Regions from separate parts of the Massilia sp. UYP32 genome, predicted to be linked through region 1. Evidence: predicted binding sites of a transcription regulator. Region 1 holds the regulator's gene; each other region holds the start of a gene.
What was found. The regulator sigma-54, encoded in region 1, starts transcription at its own class of promoters, with help from an activator protein. The targets are predictions, from matches to a motif close to TGGCANGNAANCTGCTTT.

Region 1 (3,092 bases):
GCTGGCCGACCTGCAGATCGAGAAGCTGCGCGAGAATCCGGCGCTGTCGCTGTCGGGCGGCGAGCGCCGCCGCGTGGAAATCGCGCGCGCGCTGGCGACCAATCCGCGCTTCGTGCTGCTCGACGAACCGTTCGCCGGCGTCGACCCGATCGCCGTGATCGAGATCCAGCGCATCGTGCGCTTCCTGAAGGAGCGCCGGATCGGTGTTTTGATCACCGACCACAACGTGCGCGAGACGCTCGGCATCTGCGACCGCGCCTACATCATCAACCAGGGCGCGGTGCTTGCCTCCGGCCGTCCTGACGACATCATCGCCGACGAGTCGGTGCGCCGCGTGTACCTGGGTGAACACTTCCGCATGTGAGCGACGCCTAGATGAAACAGTCCCTGCAACTTCGCACTTCGCAGCACCTCGCGCTTACGCCGCAACTGCAGCAGTCGATCCGGTTGCTGCAACTGTCGACGCTCGAGCTGCACCAGGAGATCGAGCAGATACTGGGCGATAACCCCTTGCTCGAGCGGCTCGACGATCCGCTCGACCGATCGGTGCGCCTGCTGGCCGATGGCGCCATCAACAATGCGCCCGCCAATGGCGAAGCGCCGCCGGCGCCCGGCCAGCAGGCCGAGGGCGAGGGTGCGCCGGCGCAGGAGGGCGAGGGTTTCGAGGGCGGCGCCGACAACGAACGCGTCGATGCCGACTGGAGCGACGGCGGCGCGCCATCGTCCGGCGGCGGCGAGGACGAGGACGGCCGCCCGCAACTGGAGGCCTGCGCCATCACGCTGCGCGAACACCTGATGGAACAGGTGCGCGAAGCCATCCTGTCGGCGCGCGACCGTGCGCTGGCCGAGCTGGTGATCGATGCGCTGGACGACAACGGCTACCTGGAAGAGCCGCTCGACGAGATCCACGCCAGGCTGCCCGAAGAACTCGAGATCGAGATCGACGAATTACGGTGTGCGCTGGCGCTGGTGCAGAGCATGGACCCGGTGGGCGTCGGCGCGCGCAGCGCGGCCGAGTGCCTGGCGCTGCAGATCCGGCGCATGCCGGGCGTGCCGCTGGTGACGCGGCGCATGGCGCTGACCATCGTCGAGGGTTACCTGAGCTGGTTCGCCCAGCGCGAATACAGCAAGCTGAAAAAAGCGCTCGACTGCGACGACGAAGACTTGCGCGAGGTGCAGGCCGTGGTGCGCCAATGCAATCCGCATCCGGGCGCGGCGTTCGCCTCGAACGTGTCGGACTACGTGGTGCCGGACGTGATCGTGCGCCGTTCCAAGAGCGGCTGGGCGGTCACCCTGAACCCGGACGTGATGCCGCGCCTGCGCGTGAACAGCCTGTACGCCAGCCTGCTCAAGCAGGGCAAGAGCGAAGCGCAGATGGGCGCGCAGCTGCAGGAAGCGAAGTGGCTCATCAAGAATATGCGCCAGCGATTCGACACCATCCTGCGCGTGGCGGAGGCGATCGTCGAGCGCCAGCGCAACTTTTTCTCCCATGGCGCGGTTGCCATGCGGCCCCTTGTTTTACGTGAGATAGCTGATACACTAGGCCTACACGAGAGCACAATTTCTCGTGTCACAACGCAGAAATACATGCTGACCCCGCACGGCATGTTTGAGTTGAAGTATTTCTTCGGCAGCCACGTTGCCACCGAGGCGGGAGGCGAAGCATCCTCGACGGCAATCCGTGCGCTCATCGCACAATTGACAGGAGCAGAAGACCCTAGGAACCCATTGTCCGACAGCAAGATCGCGGAGATGCTCGGGGAACAAGGCATGGTCATCGCGCGCCGGACGGTTGCAAAATACCGTGAAGCCCTCAAGATACCCCCTGTAAGCCTCCGCAAGTCCTTGTAACTGCGCCGTCCACACCCGTCGTGCCTTGTCGCGTTGGTGTGGTCCACACGGTGCAACCTTTTCAAAGGAGTGTGTATGAACCTCACAATCAGTGGCCATCATCTCGAAGTAACCCCCGCCATCCGTGAATACGTTCAGAATAAGCTCGAGCGCATCATTCGCCATTTCGACCAGGTGATCGACACCCACGTCTTCCTGGCCGTCGACAACCTCACTGAAAAAGAAAAAAGGCAGAAAGCAGAGATCAACGTCCAGGTGTCGGGCAAGACCCTGCACGTGGCAAGTGTCGCGCAAGACCTGTACGCCGCGATCGATACGCTGATGGATAAGCTGGACAGACAGATTCTGAAACACAAGCAAATGCTGAAGGACCATAGCCGTACCTCGATCAAACGCCTGCCGGAAAACGGCGGCGAAGACGCTGCTGTCGCCTGATCAGGCGCAGGGCTCACACTAGCTAAGGGCGTCTGAGGGGACGCCCTTTTTGCATCCAGCTCCCCGATATGACGCGTTTCGTGTGTTCGGTAAAATGCATGTCTCTCCATTACGGATTACGCCATGACCGACCACGTCCTGACCCGCGTCGCCAACCGCACCGGCATCATCACCCTGGACCGCCCGAAGGCGCTCAATTCGCTGTCGCTCGAGATGGTGCGCGCGCTCACCACTGTGCTGCGCGCCTGGCGGCATGACGGGCAGGTCGACGCGGTCGTACTGACCAGCAGCAGCGAGAAGGCCTTGTGCGCGGGCGGCGACATCCGCTTCTTCCATGAGGTCGGCCATGCGACGCCGATGGGCGGCAGCGCGCTGCTCGAGGATTTCTTCACCGAAGAATACGCGCTGAACCACCTGATCCATTTCTACCCGAAGCCCTACATCGCCATCATGGATGGCGTCGTGATGGGCGGCGGCATGGGCATCGCCCAGGGCGGCCCGGACTGCGGCCTGCGCATCGTGACCGAGCGCACGAAGATGGCCATGCCCGAGGTGAACATCGGCCTGTTCCCGGACGTCGGCGGCAGCCACTTCCTGTCGCATGCGCCCGGACAGCTGGGCAACTACCTGGGCCTGACCGGGCTGACGATCGGCGCCGCCGACGCGCTCCATATCGGTCTGGCCGATGTCTTCGTGCCGGGCGCCGAACTGCGGGCCCTGCATGCCCTGATCGCGTCCACACCCGGCGCCGACCTGCCGGCGGCGATCCGCGCTTTCGCGGCGCCGTTCGCGCAGAAGGCGGGCAA
Region 2 (3,092 bases), on a different contig from region 1:
CCCATCACGAACGTGCAGCCAGCCACGCCGAGCATCGTCAGCAGCACGTCCATGTCGTCCTGGTCCGCCTCGGCATGGTTCGTGTAGCACACGTCGCAGCCCATGGGCAGGCCCAGCAGCTTGGCGCAGAAGTGGTCCTCCAGTCCTGCTCGGATGATCTGCTTGCCGTCATAAAGGTATTCCGGTCCCATGAACCCGACGACGGTGTTCACCAGCAGCGGCTTGAACTTGCGCGCCACGGCATAGGCGCGCGCCTCGCAGGTCTGCTGGTCGAGGCCGTGGCTGGCGTTGGCCGACAGCGCGCTTCCCTGGCCGGTCTCGAAGTACATCACGTTGTCGCCGACCGTGCCCCGCCGCAGTGACAGGGCGGCCGCCTGCGCTTCGGCCAGCAGCTTGAGCTCGATGCCGAAACTGGCGTTCGCGGCCTGGGTGCCGGCGATCGACTGGAATACCAGGTCTACCGGCGCGCCCCGTTCGATGGCCGCGATCGTGTTGGTCACGTGGGTCAGCACGCACGACTGTGTCGGAACCTGGTAACGGGCGATGATCTCATCGAGCATCTCGACGATGCGGATCACCTGCTGCACGTTGTCCGTGGCCGGGTTGATGCCGATGACGGCATCGCCATTGCCGTATAGCAGACCGTCGAGCAGGCTGGCTGCAATGCCGAACGCGTCATCGGTCGGATGGTTCGGCTGCAGGCGCGTCGACAGCGTTCCCGGCAGACCGATCGTGTTGCGAAACCGCGTGACCGACCGGCATTTGCGCGCGACCAGCACCAGGTCCTGGATCCGCATGATCTTCGACACGGCGGCCGCCATCTCCGGCGTGACTCCCGGGGCGATCTGGCCCAGGGTTGCCGTGTCGGCGTCATCGCCCAGCAGCCAGTTGCGAAAGTCGCCGACCGTCAGGTGGCGGATGCGCTGGAAAGCGCCGGCATCGTGCTCGTCGAGGATCAGGCGAGTCACTTCGTCCGTCTCGTAGGGCACGACGGCCTCGTTCAGGAAGGTCGTGAGGGGAAGCGAGGCCAGGGCCATCTGCGCGGCCACGCGTTCTTCGGCACTGCCGGCCGCGACTCCCGCCAGATGATCTCCCGAGCGTGCCGGGCTTGCCCTGGCCAGGAGTTCGCGCAGGTCGGCAAAGGTATATGTCCGTTTGCCTACGGTATGAGTAATTTGACTCATGGCTGGTTCCGATCAGTTGCAGATGATGGACATGAGGGCTGTGTAACCTGGTCTATACCAATGACGATCCTGCCACATATTCATGATGAATGCGCGCATGATCAAGCAGCTTCGATGTAAATCGCCCCAAGTTTTGTGGAGGCTCCATTTTGAAAAAATGAAGCGATGAGGAGCGGCTGCACACCGGAGACATTTCGCCGCTGGGTACGCCAGCAAGAGCGCGATGCCGACCAGCGCCCAGGCCCGACCAAGGTGCGGAGCGCCAGCTGGCCGATACGCAGCGCCAGCCGGCAATTCGGTGATGCCGATTCCCAGAATTCCCGCGCCAACTGCTAGAAATCAATTTGCATAGTCTAAAGACTAATAGACTTGCTGATACGTGTTTCGAAGGCGTGTGGATTCCGGAGGAGGCAGCATGGGCATCAACAGAGGCACGCCCTACATGCGACGCGCTAGTCCCGTGGCGTTCAGGCGTCCGGGCCGCGAGGATGGCGCAATAGGAATCATGGGCGTTGCAGCGATCATCATCATATGCGGGTTCTGCAGCCTGGCACTGGACCTTTCCCGCGTATACAACCGGAAGATGGAACTCCAGAGCGCCGCCGACGCCGCTGCGGTGAGCGCCGCGATCGAGCTGGACGGCACCAGGGCTGGCCTGACCAAGGCGGCACAGAAGGCAGCCGCGCTGTTTGCGATACCCGTCATGTACGGCGGCCCCAGTTATGGCTACCTGGCGGCAGCGATGGACTGGTCCGACGACGCCATCAGATTCGGGGCTTCACCTGATGGTCCATGGCTCACGAGTGGCGAGGCAGCGGCGAGAAGCGCACCCAACGGCCTTCTGTACGTCCGCATCGATACCGCGGGACTGGATCCGGATTACGGGCAAGTGGAGACCCTGTTTCTGCCAGTTGTCGCGTCCGGCGATACCGTGACCTCGACAAGCGCACGTGCCGTGGCTGGCCCGACTGCGATCGGCGTCATGCCATTCGGGATATGTGCAATGCACGATGATGAGAAGCGTAACCGGAATGGCGAGCTGGAAGAATACGGTTTTCGGCGCGGTGTCGGCTATGACCTCATGCAACTGAACCCCGAATCGGCGGGTGCAGGGCAGACCTTCCTGATCCATCCGTTCGTCGGCCCCGGCGCCGCGTCGTCGGCGGCGGCCGACTTCAATACGGTCGCGCCGTCCGTCTGCACCGGGATGATGGGGATGGCGCGCATATCGGGAGGAAAGGTCTCGGTGCAGTCGCCATTCGCCCTCAGCGAATACTACCAACAATTCAATTCGCGCTTCGATGAATATACCGCGCCATGCACCCCCAGCACCGCGCCGCCCGACAGGAACATCAAACCTTACAAGTTCAATGATGGCAGCGTGCCGTGGATGACGACCACACCACAGGCCCAGGCGTCGGTATTGTATGAGGACCACGACAATCACAAGCGCTGGACCGTGGCGGGGCCTTATCCATCGCCGGCCGGGACGAGTGGCGCGCAGTATGGCCCGCTCTGGTCTTATGCCAGGGCAGTCCGGTTTGCCGATCCCATGCCGTCAGGAGGCTACGCCGCCTTCCCCACATCGAGCTGGAAAGACCTGTACACCCCAGGCGAGCCAACCGCCAAGTCCAGTTATCCGTCATCGCCCCCTTATACGGCCGGCGGCGCGACGTATGGTCTGGCTCCCGTCAACGCTGGCGTGCGCGACCGGCGGGTGCTCAATATTCCCTTGCTCTCGTGTCCCGTATCGGGGGGGCGTGCGACGGTGAAGGGAATCGGCAGATTCTTCATGACCGTGAAGGCCGACGATACCCATCTGTACGCCGAGTTCGCCGGCCTGGCGGATGAACAGACTTTACGTACGCGAGTGAGGCTTTATCCATGAAAGCACGATTCAACCGAGGC
Region 3 (3,092 bases), on a different contig from region 1:
GATTCTTCTTGGTTATTGTTCTAGGTATCATTTTACTCGTCACGTTCGTGACCAGTACCGCCACCACCGGCGCCGGCACCGACGGCCAGAGCGCCGAAGCCATCTCCAACCGCATTCGCCCCGTTTCCGAAGAAGGTTTCACCCTGGTCGACGCCAATGCGCCGCGCGTGCTGCAGGCCGGCGGCGCCGTCTATGCCGCCACCTGCGCAGCCTGCCACGACAGCGGCATGGCCGGGGCGCCGAAGACCGGCGACAACGGCGCCTGGGGCGCACGCCTGGCGCAAGGCTATGACACCCTGCTGAAACACGCCATCGAAGGCATCCGCGCGATGCCGGCCAAGGGCGGCAATCCGGACCTGGACAATCTCGAGGTCGAGCGCGCCGTCGTCTTCATGACCAACAAGAGTGGCGCCAGCTTCAAGGAGCCGGCCGAGCCCGCGCCTGCCCCGGCTGCGGCCGAGGCGCCGGCCGATGCCGCCGCTACCACCGTCGCACCGGTAGCGCCAGTTCCGGCCGCAACGCCCGCCGCTGCCCCGGCAGCCGCGCCAGCCATTGCCAGCGCCGACGCTGGCAAGAAAGCCTACGATTCAGCCTGCATCGCCTGCCATGGCGCTGGCATCGCCGGCGCGCCGAAATTCGGCGACAAGGCGGCCTGGACCGCGCGTCTCGGCCAGGGCGCTAACGTGATGTACGAACACGCGATCAAGGGCTTCCAGGGCAAGGCCGGCTTCATGCCCCCAAAAGGCGGCTCTACCCTCCCCGATGCCGAGATCAAGGCCGCGGTCGATTACATGGTGGCCGCCGTCAAATAAGACGCGCTGCGGCTCCAATAAAAAAGCACCCAGCCGGGTGCTTTTTTGTTTGAAAGATCATGAACGTTGTTGCAGCGCAACCCAGCAATAACGTCGCTTCGATCAGTGCAGGCGGCGACGGCGCGTGGTCAGCATGGCCATGAACCCAAGTCCGACCAGCAGGACGCCAGCCGGCTCGGGGACTGCGGTCGGCTCGGTGCTCACGAAGAAATCGAAGTTAATGCCCAACACGCCAAGTCCGCCGATTTGTTCGGTTCCGAACGCATCGTCAGTGGCCGGGAAAAAACCGTCCCAAGGATAATTCTGATATACCCCGTCAGCAAGATTATCCGTTTCGATGAGCAGCTTATTATTTGAATCGAGGAAAGAAATACGGGCCTCGTACAAATTAACGACGCTCATCAATTCGAGCGGATAATCGAACAGACCGATACCCAAAATCGCTGTTTCTCCCAACACCGGGAATAAATCGCCAGTGCTTCGAATCTGAATACTGATGAGTGATCGACCATTGCCCAAGTCACTCTCGGATTCGCTCACGGTGAGAAAACTATCTCCCCGAACCGCCATGGCTGCCTCGTCATCGAAAGTGGCGACGCCGGCAAACGCCTCATCGCTTTCGCTCCCTTGCAGATAGAAGGAGTAGGCGGAACCGACAGTGACGACCGGCGCCGCGACCGCAGCCTGCGACCCCGCGCCCAGTGTTGCGGCGACTACAAGAATCGATCCAATAAATTTACGCATGCTTTCCCCTTGATGCAAAATATTATACTTACATCAAAGCAAAATTCATGCCTTTTGGCCTGATTTCTATAAAAATCAGTGAATTAGCTCGAGCTTACCGGAAGCAAATCCAGGCGCTGTAAATTATACCGACACTACCTCAAGTCGAGCGATCACCTTGCACTATCGGTCTTCTGCGCAACTTTTCGTTCATTCTCCTCCTCTCGCAAGCTTCCCGGGCAGCTTCCAGCAACGGATATATGCCGCGTGGTATTTCGCTGCACTGTATTGCCGTTGAATCCCTTATCGTGAATTTTCTTGAATACCAAAATAAAACCTGATTCAAAATATTGCTCGAAAGAAAATTTAAACTGCTCAGAAACAGTTGGCACTATTGAACAAAAATACTTGCATGAAATAGTTGCCGTTCATATTCATTGGTTAGTAATTGTTAAATATTTCCATATTGCACTGTCACAATTGGTTACAAGTAGACTGCCGTAAATATCGTATCCTTCAAAACTTTCCCACCGGAACAAATTCCAAGCGGAATTTTTTACAGGATAAATACCATGCAATTCTGCAACTCTGCATCGACCAAACACCACGTCTTTCGCCTGAACGCCGCGCTGCTGATGTCGCTGGCAGCCATTGGCAGCACCTCGGCCGCCACCCTGTCCGTCGGTCCTGGCAAGACCTACGCGGCGCCCTGCGCCGCTTTCGCCAAGGCCAAGGCCGGCGACATCATCGAGATCCAGGGTGGCAAGACCTATAGTGGTGACGTCTGCGCCATCAGCCCGAGCGACCTCGTTATCCGCGGCGTGAACGGCCGCCCGAAGATCGATGCTGCCGGCAAGAATGCTCAAGGCAAGGCGATCTGGGTGGTCAAGGGCAATAACATCACCGTCGAGAACGTCGAGATGTTCGGCGCCAAGGTGCCAGACAAGAACGGCGCCGCGCTACGCCTTGAGGGCACTAACTTCACGCTGCGCTCGTCCTACCTGCGCGGCAATGAAAACGGAATTCTGAGCGGCGCCAACGCCAACAGTAATATCGTGATCGAATACAGCGAATTCGAACGCAATGGCGCGGGCGATGGCTATTCGCATAACTTATATATCGGCAATGTCGCCAGCCTCGCGTTCCGCTATAACTATTCGCACGACGCCCTGGTCGGCCACAATCTGAAGTCGCGCGCCAAGGTCAATACGATTAGCTACAACCGTTTCTCGAGCACGCCATCGGCCACTGCCAAGGCAGGTGCACCAAGCTATGAGATCGACCTGCCGAATGCCGGTACCGGCTACGTCGTCGGCAACGTGATCCACCAGCCGGCGGTCCACAATAATCCAGGCATGCTGGCCTATGGCATGGAAGGTGCGACAAATCCGGGCAAGGACTTGTATGTCGTGAACAATACCTTCCTGAACGACGACAGCTCGCGCGGCACCTTCGTCCTGGTCGGCAGCAAAGTGACGACCCCGGTCTTACTGCAGAACAATATCTTTAGCGGCACAGGCACCGTGACCAGCCAGGGCAGCGCCGTGCAGAAGAGCA
Region 4 (3,092 bases), on a different contig from region 1:
CTGCGACGAATTGACCACCAGCGAACCTTCCTGCAGCGCCACCCGGGTCAGGCCGCCCGGCACCATCGACACGGTCTTGCCCGACAGGACGAAGGGACGCAGGTCGATATGGCGCGGCGCGATGCCCGATTCGACATAGGTCGGGCAGGCCGACAAGGCCAGCGTGGGCTGGGCGATATAGCCGTCCGGGTTGGCGATCAAGCGCGCGCGGAAGGCCTCGATCTCGGCGTGGGTCGAGGCCGGGCCGACCAGCATGCCATAGCCGCCGGCGCCGTGCACTTCCTTCACCACCAGCTCGGGCAGCCGAGACAGGGTGTAGGCCAGGTCTTCCTTTTTCCGGCACTGGTAGGTCGGCACGTTGTTCAGGATCGGCTTTTCGCCCAGGTAGAATTCGATCATGTCCGGCACGTAGGGATAGATCGACTTGTCGTCGGCCACCCCGGTGCCGATGGCGTTGGCCAGGCCCACCCGCCCCGCGCGCACCGCGTCGAGCAGGCCCGGCACGCCCAGCGTGGACTCGGGGCGGAAGGCGCGTGGATCGAGGTAGTCGTCGTCGATGCGGCGATAGATGACGTCGACCTGCTTCGGCCCGCGCGTGGTGCGCATGTAGACGGTGTCGTCGCTGACATACAGGTCTTGCCCCTGCACCAGCGCCACGCCCATCTGCTGGGCCAGGAATGCGTGTTCGAAATAGGCCGAGTTGTGCATGCCCGGCGTGAGCACGACCACGGTCGGGTCAAGCGGTCCGTCCGGCGCCACGGTGCGCAGGTTGTCGAGCAGCAGGTCGGGATAGTGCTCGACCGGCGCCACGCGGTTGCTCGCGAACAGGGCGGGAAACAGCCGCATCATCATCTTGCGGTTTTCCAGCATGTAGGACACGCCGGAAGGCACCCGCAGATTGTCTTCCAGGACGTAGAACTCGCCCTCGCCCGCGCGCACGATGTCGACGCCGGCGATATGGGCATAGATGTTCGAAGGCACCTTGACGCCCTGCATCGCGGGCCGGTACTGCGCATTGTTCAGGATCTGTTCGGAAGGGATGACGCCCGCCTTCAGGATATCCTGGTCATGGTAGACATCGTGCAGGAAACGGTTCAGCGCGGTCACCCGCTGCACCAGGCCGGCCTGCAGCCGGGCCCATTCGGCGGCGTCGATCACGCGCGGAATGATGTCGAACGGGATCAAGCGCTCCTTGCCGGCGTTGTCGCCGTAGACGGCAAAGGTGATCCCCACCCGCTGGAAGGTCAGCTCGGCTTCGGCACGTTTTTGCGCGATCAGTTGCGGCGACTGCAAGGCAAGCCACCGCGCAAACGCGTCGTAGTGAGGCCTTGCAATTGCCGCAGAGGAATACATTTCATCGTAAAAGTTCGGCATCGGATCCTCCAGTGGCATAGGTGCAATCAAGAAACGTGCCAGCTCGGCGACGCCGCACGAGAGAATTATATTGCGGGTATGAATCATGCTTGTGCACAGTTGAAACAGGTATATATCGATGTGCTGGTATCGTTCGTGACCACCCCTATAAAGGCACTCCCGCATGGCTATCCGTATCGCGCTGCACCACAAGACCAGTTACCGCTACGACCGGCAAGTCGCCCTCTCGCCGCATGAGGTGCGCCTGCGTCCGGCGCCGCATGCGCGCACGCCGATCCTGTCGTATTCGCTGTCGGTGCTGCCGCAGGAGCATTTCATCAACTGGCAGCAAGACCCCTACGGGAATTACATCGGCCGTTTCGTGTTCCCGGAAAAAACGGATACGCTCGAGTTCACGGTCGACCTGGTCGCCGACATGACCGTCATCAATCCCTTCGATTTCTTCATCGAACAATATGCGGAGCATTTTCCCTTTGTCTATCCCGAGCAGTTGCAGGGGGAACTGAGCGCCTACGCGCAGCCCGAGCCGGCCGGCCCGCTGCTGCTGGCATGGGTAGAAGCGGCGCGGCGCGAGCTGCTGGCGCAGCCGATGAACACCACCGACTTCCTGGTGGCGATCAACCAGCGCCTGCAGCGCGACATCGCCTATCTGCTGCGCATGGAACCGGGCGTGCAGACGCCCGAAGACACGCTCGAGAAGCGTTCCGGCTCCTGCCGCGACAGTGGCTGGCTGCTGGTGCAGATCCTGCGCACGATGGGACTGGCGGCGCGTTTCGTTTCCGGCTACCTGATCCAGCTGCGCGCCGACCAGGAGGCGCTCGACGGTCCGAGCGGCGCGCTCGAAGACTTCACCGACCTGCACGCCTGGACCGAGGTGTACATCCCCGGCGCCGGCTGGATCGGGCTCGACCCGACCTCGGGCATGCTGGCCGGCGAAGGCCATATTCCGCTCGCCTGCACGGCGCTGCCCTCGTCGGCGGCGCCGGTGACGGGCTTCAGCGACAAGGCCGAGGTCACCTTCATCCACGAGATGACGATCACCCGCATCCATGAAGACCCGCGCGTGACCAAGCCGTATTCGGACGCCGACTGGGAGGCCATCGACCGCCTGGGCCGGCAGGTCGACGCCGACCTGCTGGCCCAGGACGTGCGCCTGACCCAGGGCGGCGAGCCCACCTTCGTCTCGATCGACGACATGGACGCGCCGGAGTGGAATACCCAGGCCCATGGCGAGCGCAAACGCGCGCTGGCCGGCACGCTGGCGCAGCGGCTCAAGAATCATTTCGCGCCCGGCGGCCTGCTGCACTACGGCCAGGGCAAATGGTATCCGGGCGAACCGCTGCCGCGCTGGGCGCTGAACATCTTCTGGCGCGTCGACGGCGAGCCGCTGTGGCGCGACCCCGGCCTGTTTTCTAGCGAACACGTCGACGACGGCTATGACGCCGGAGACGCCCGCCGCTTCGCCGCCGCGCTGGTCGATGCGCTCGGCCTGCCCGCCGGCAGCGCCATCCCCGCCTATGAGGACGTGCTGCTGCAGGCCCAACGCGAGCAGGCGCTGCCGCCCAACCTCGATCCCCTGCGGGCAGACCTGGACGCGCCGGAGGAACGGCGCCGGCTGGCGCGCCTGCTCGAACGCGGCCTGGGCCAGGTGGCCGGCTACGTGCTGCCGCTGCAGGCCGCCGACGGCGCCGGCTGGCGCACCTCGGCCTGGCCGCTGC

Region 2: a site for sigma-54 is predicted at 1,287-1,304, ahead of ABIB42_RS18575 (ethanolamine ammonia-lyase subunit EutB). Genes of this name have one in related genera too.
Region 3: a site for sigma-54 is predicted at 1,592-1,609, ahead of ABIB42_RS22430 (PEP-CTERM sorting domain-containing protein). Genes of this name have one in related genera too.
Region 4: a site for sigma-54 is predicted at 1,398-1,415, ahead of ABIB42_RS22765 (circularly permuted type 2 ATP-grasp protein). Genes of this name have one in related genera too.

Annotation. Positions count from the first base shown of each region.
Region 1 is NZ_JBNDIK010000026.1:90,448-93,539, forward strand. Features, by position in the region: gene lptB (LPS export ABC transporter ATP-binding protein) at 1-364, shown strand, start outside; gene ABIB42_RS20185 (RNA polymerase factor sigma-54) at 376-1,851, shown strand; gene hpf (ribosome hibernation-promoting factor, HPF/YfiA family) at 1,927-2,286, shown strand; gene ABIB42_RS20195 (enoyl-CoA hydratase/isomerase family protein) at 2,410-3,092, shown strand, end outside.
Region 2 is NZ_JBNDIK010000023.1:115,250-118,341, reverse strand. Features, by position in the region: gene ABIB42_RS18575 (ethanolamine ammonia-lyase subunit EutB) at 1-1,184, opposite strand, end outside; gene ABIB42_RS18570 (pilus assembly protein TadG-related protein) at 1,600-3,072, shown strand; gene ABIB42_RS18565 (TadE/TadG family type IV pilus assembly protein) at 3,069-3,092, shown strand, end outside.
Region 3 is NZ_JBNDIK010000032.1:18,343-21,434, forward strand. Features, by position in the region: gene ABIB42_RS22425 (c-type cytochrome) at 1-812, shown strand, start outside; gene ABIB42_RS22430 (PEP-CTERM sorting domain-containing protein) at 915-1,556, opposite strand; gene ABIB42_RS22435 (hypothetical protein) at 2,108-3,092, shown strand, end outside.
Region 4 is NZ_JBNDIK010000033.1:2,661-5,752, forward strand. Features, by position in the region: gene ABIB42_RS22765 (circularly permuted type 2 ATP-grasp protein) at 1-1,374, opposite strand, end outside; gene ABIB42_RS22770 (DUF2126 domain-containing protein) at 1,538-3,092, shown strand, end outside.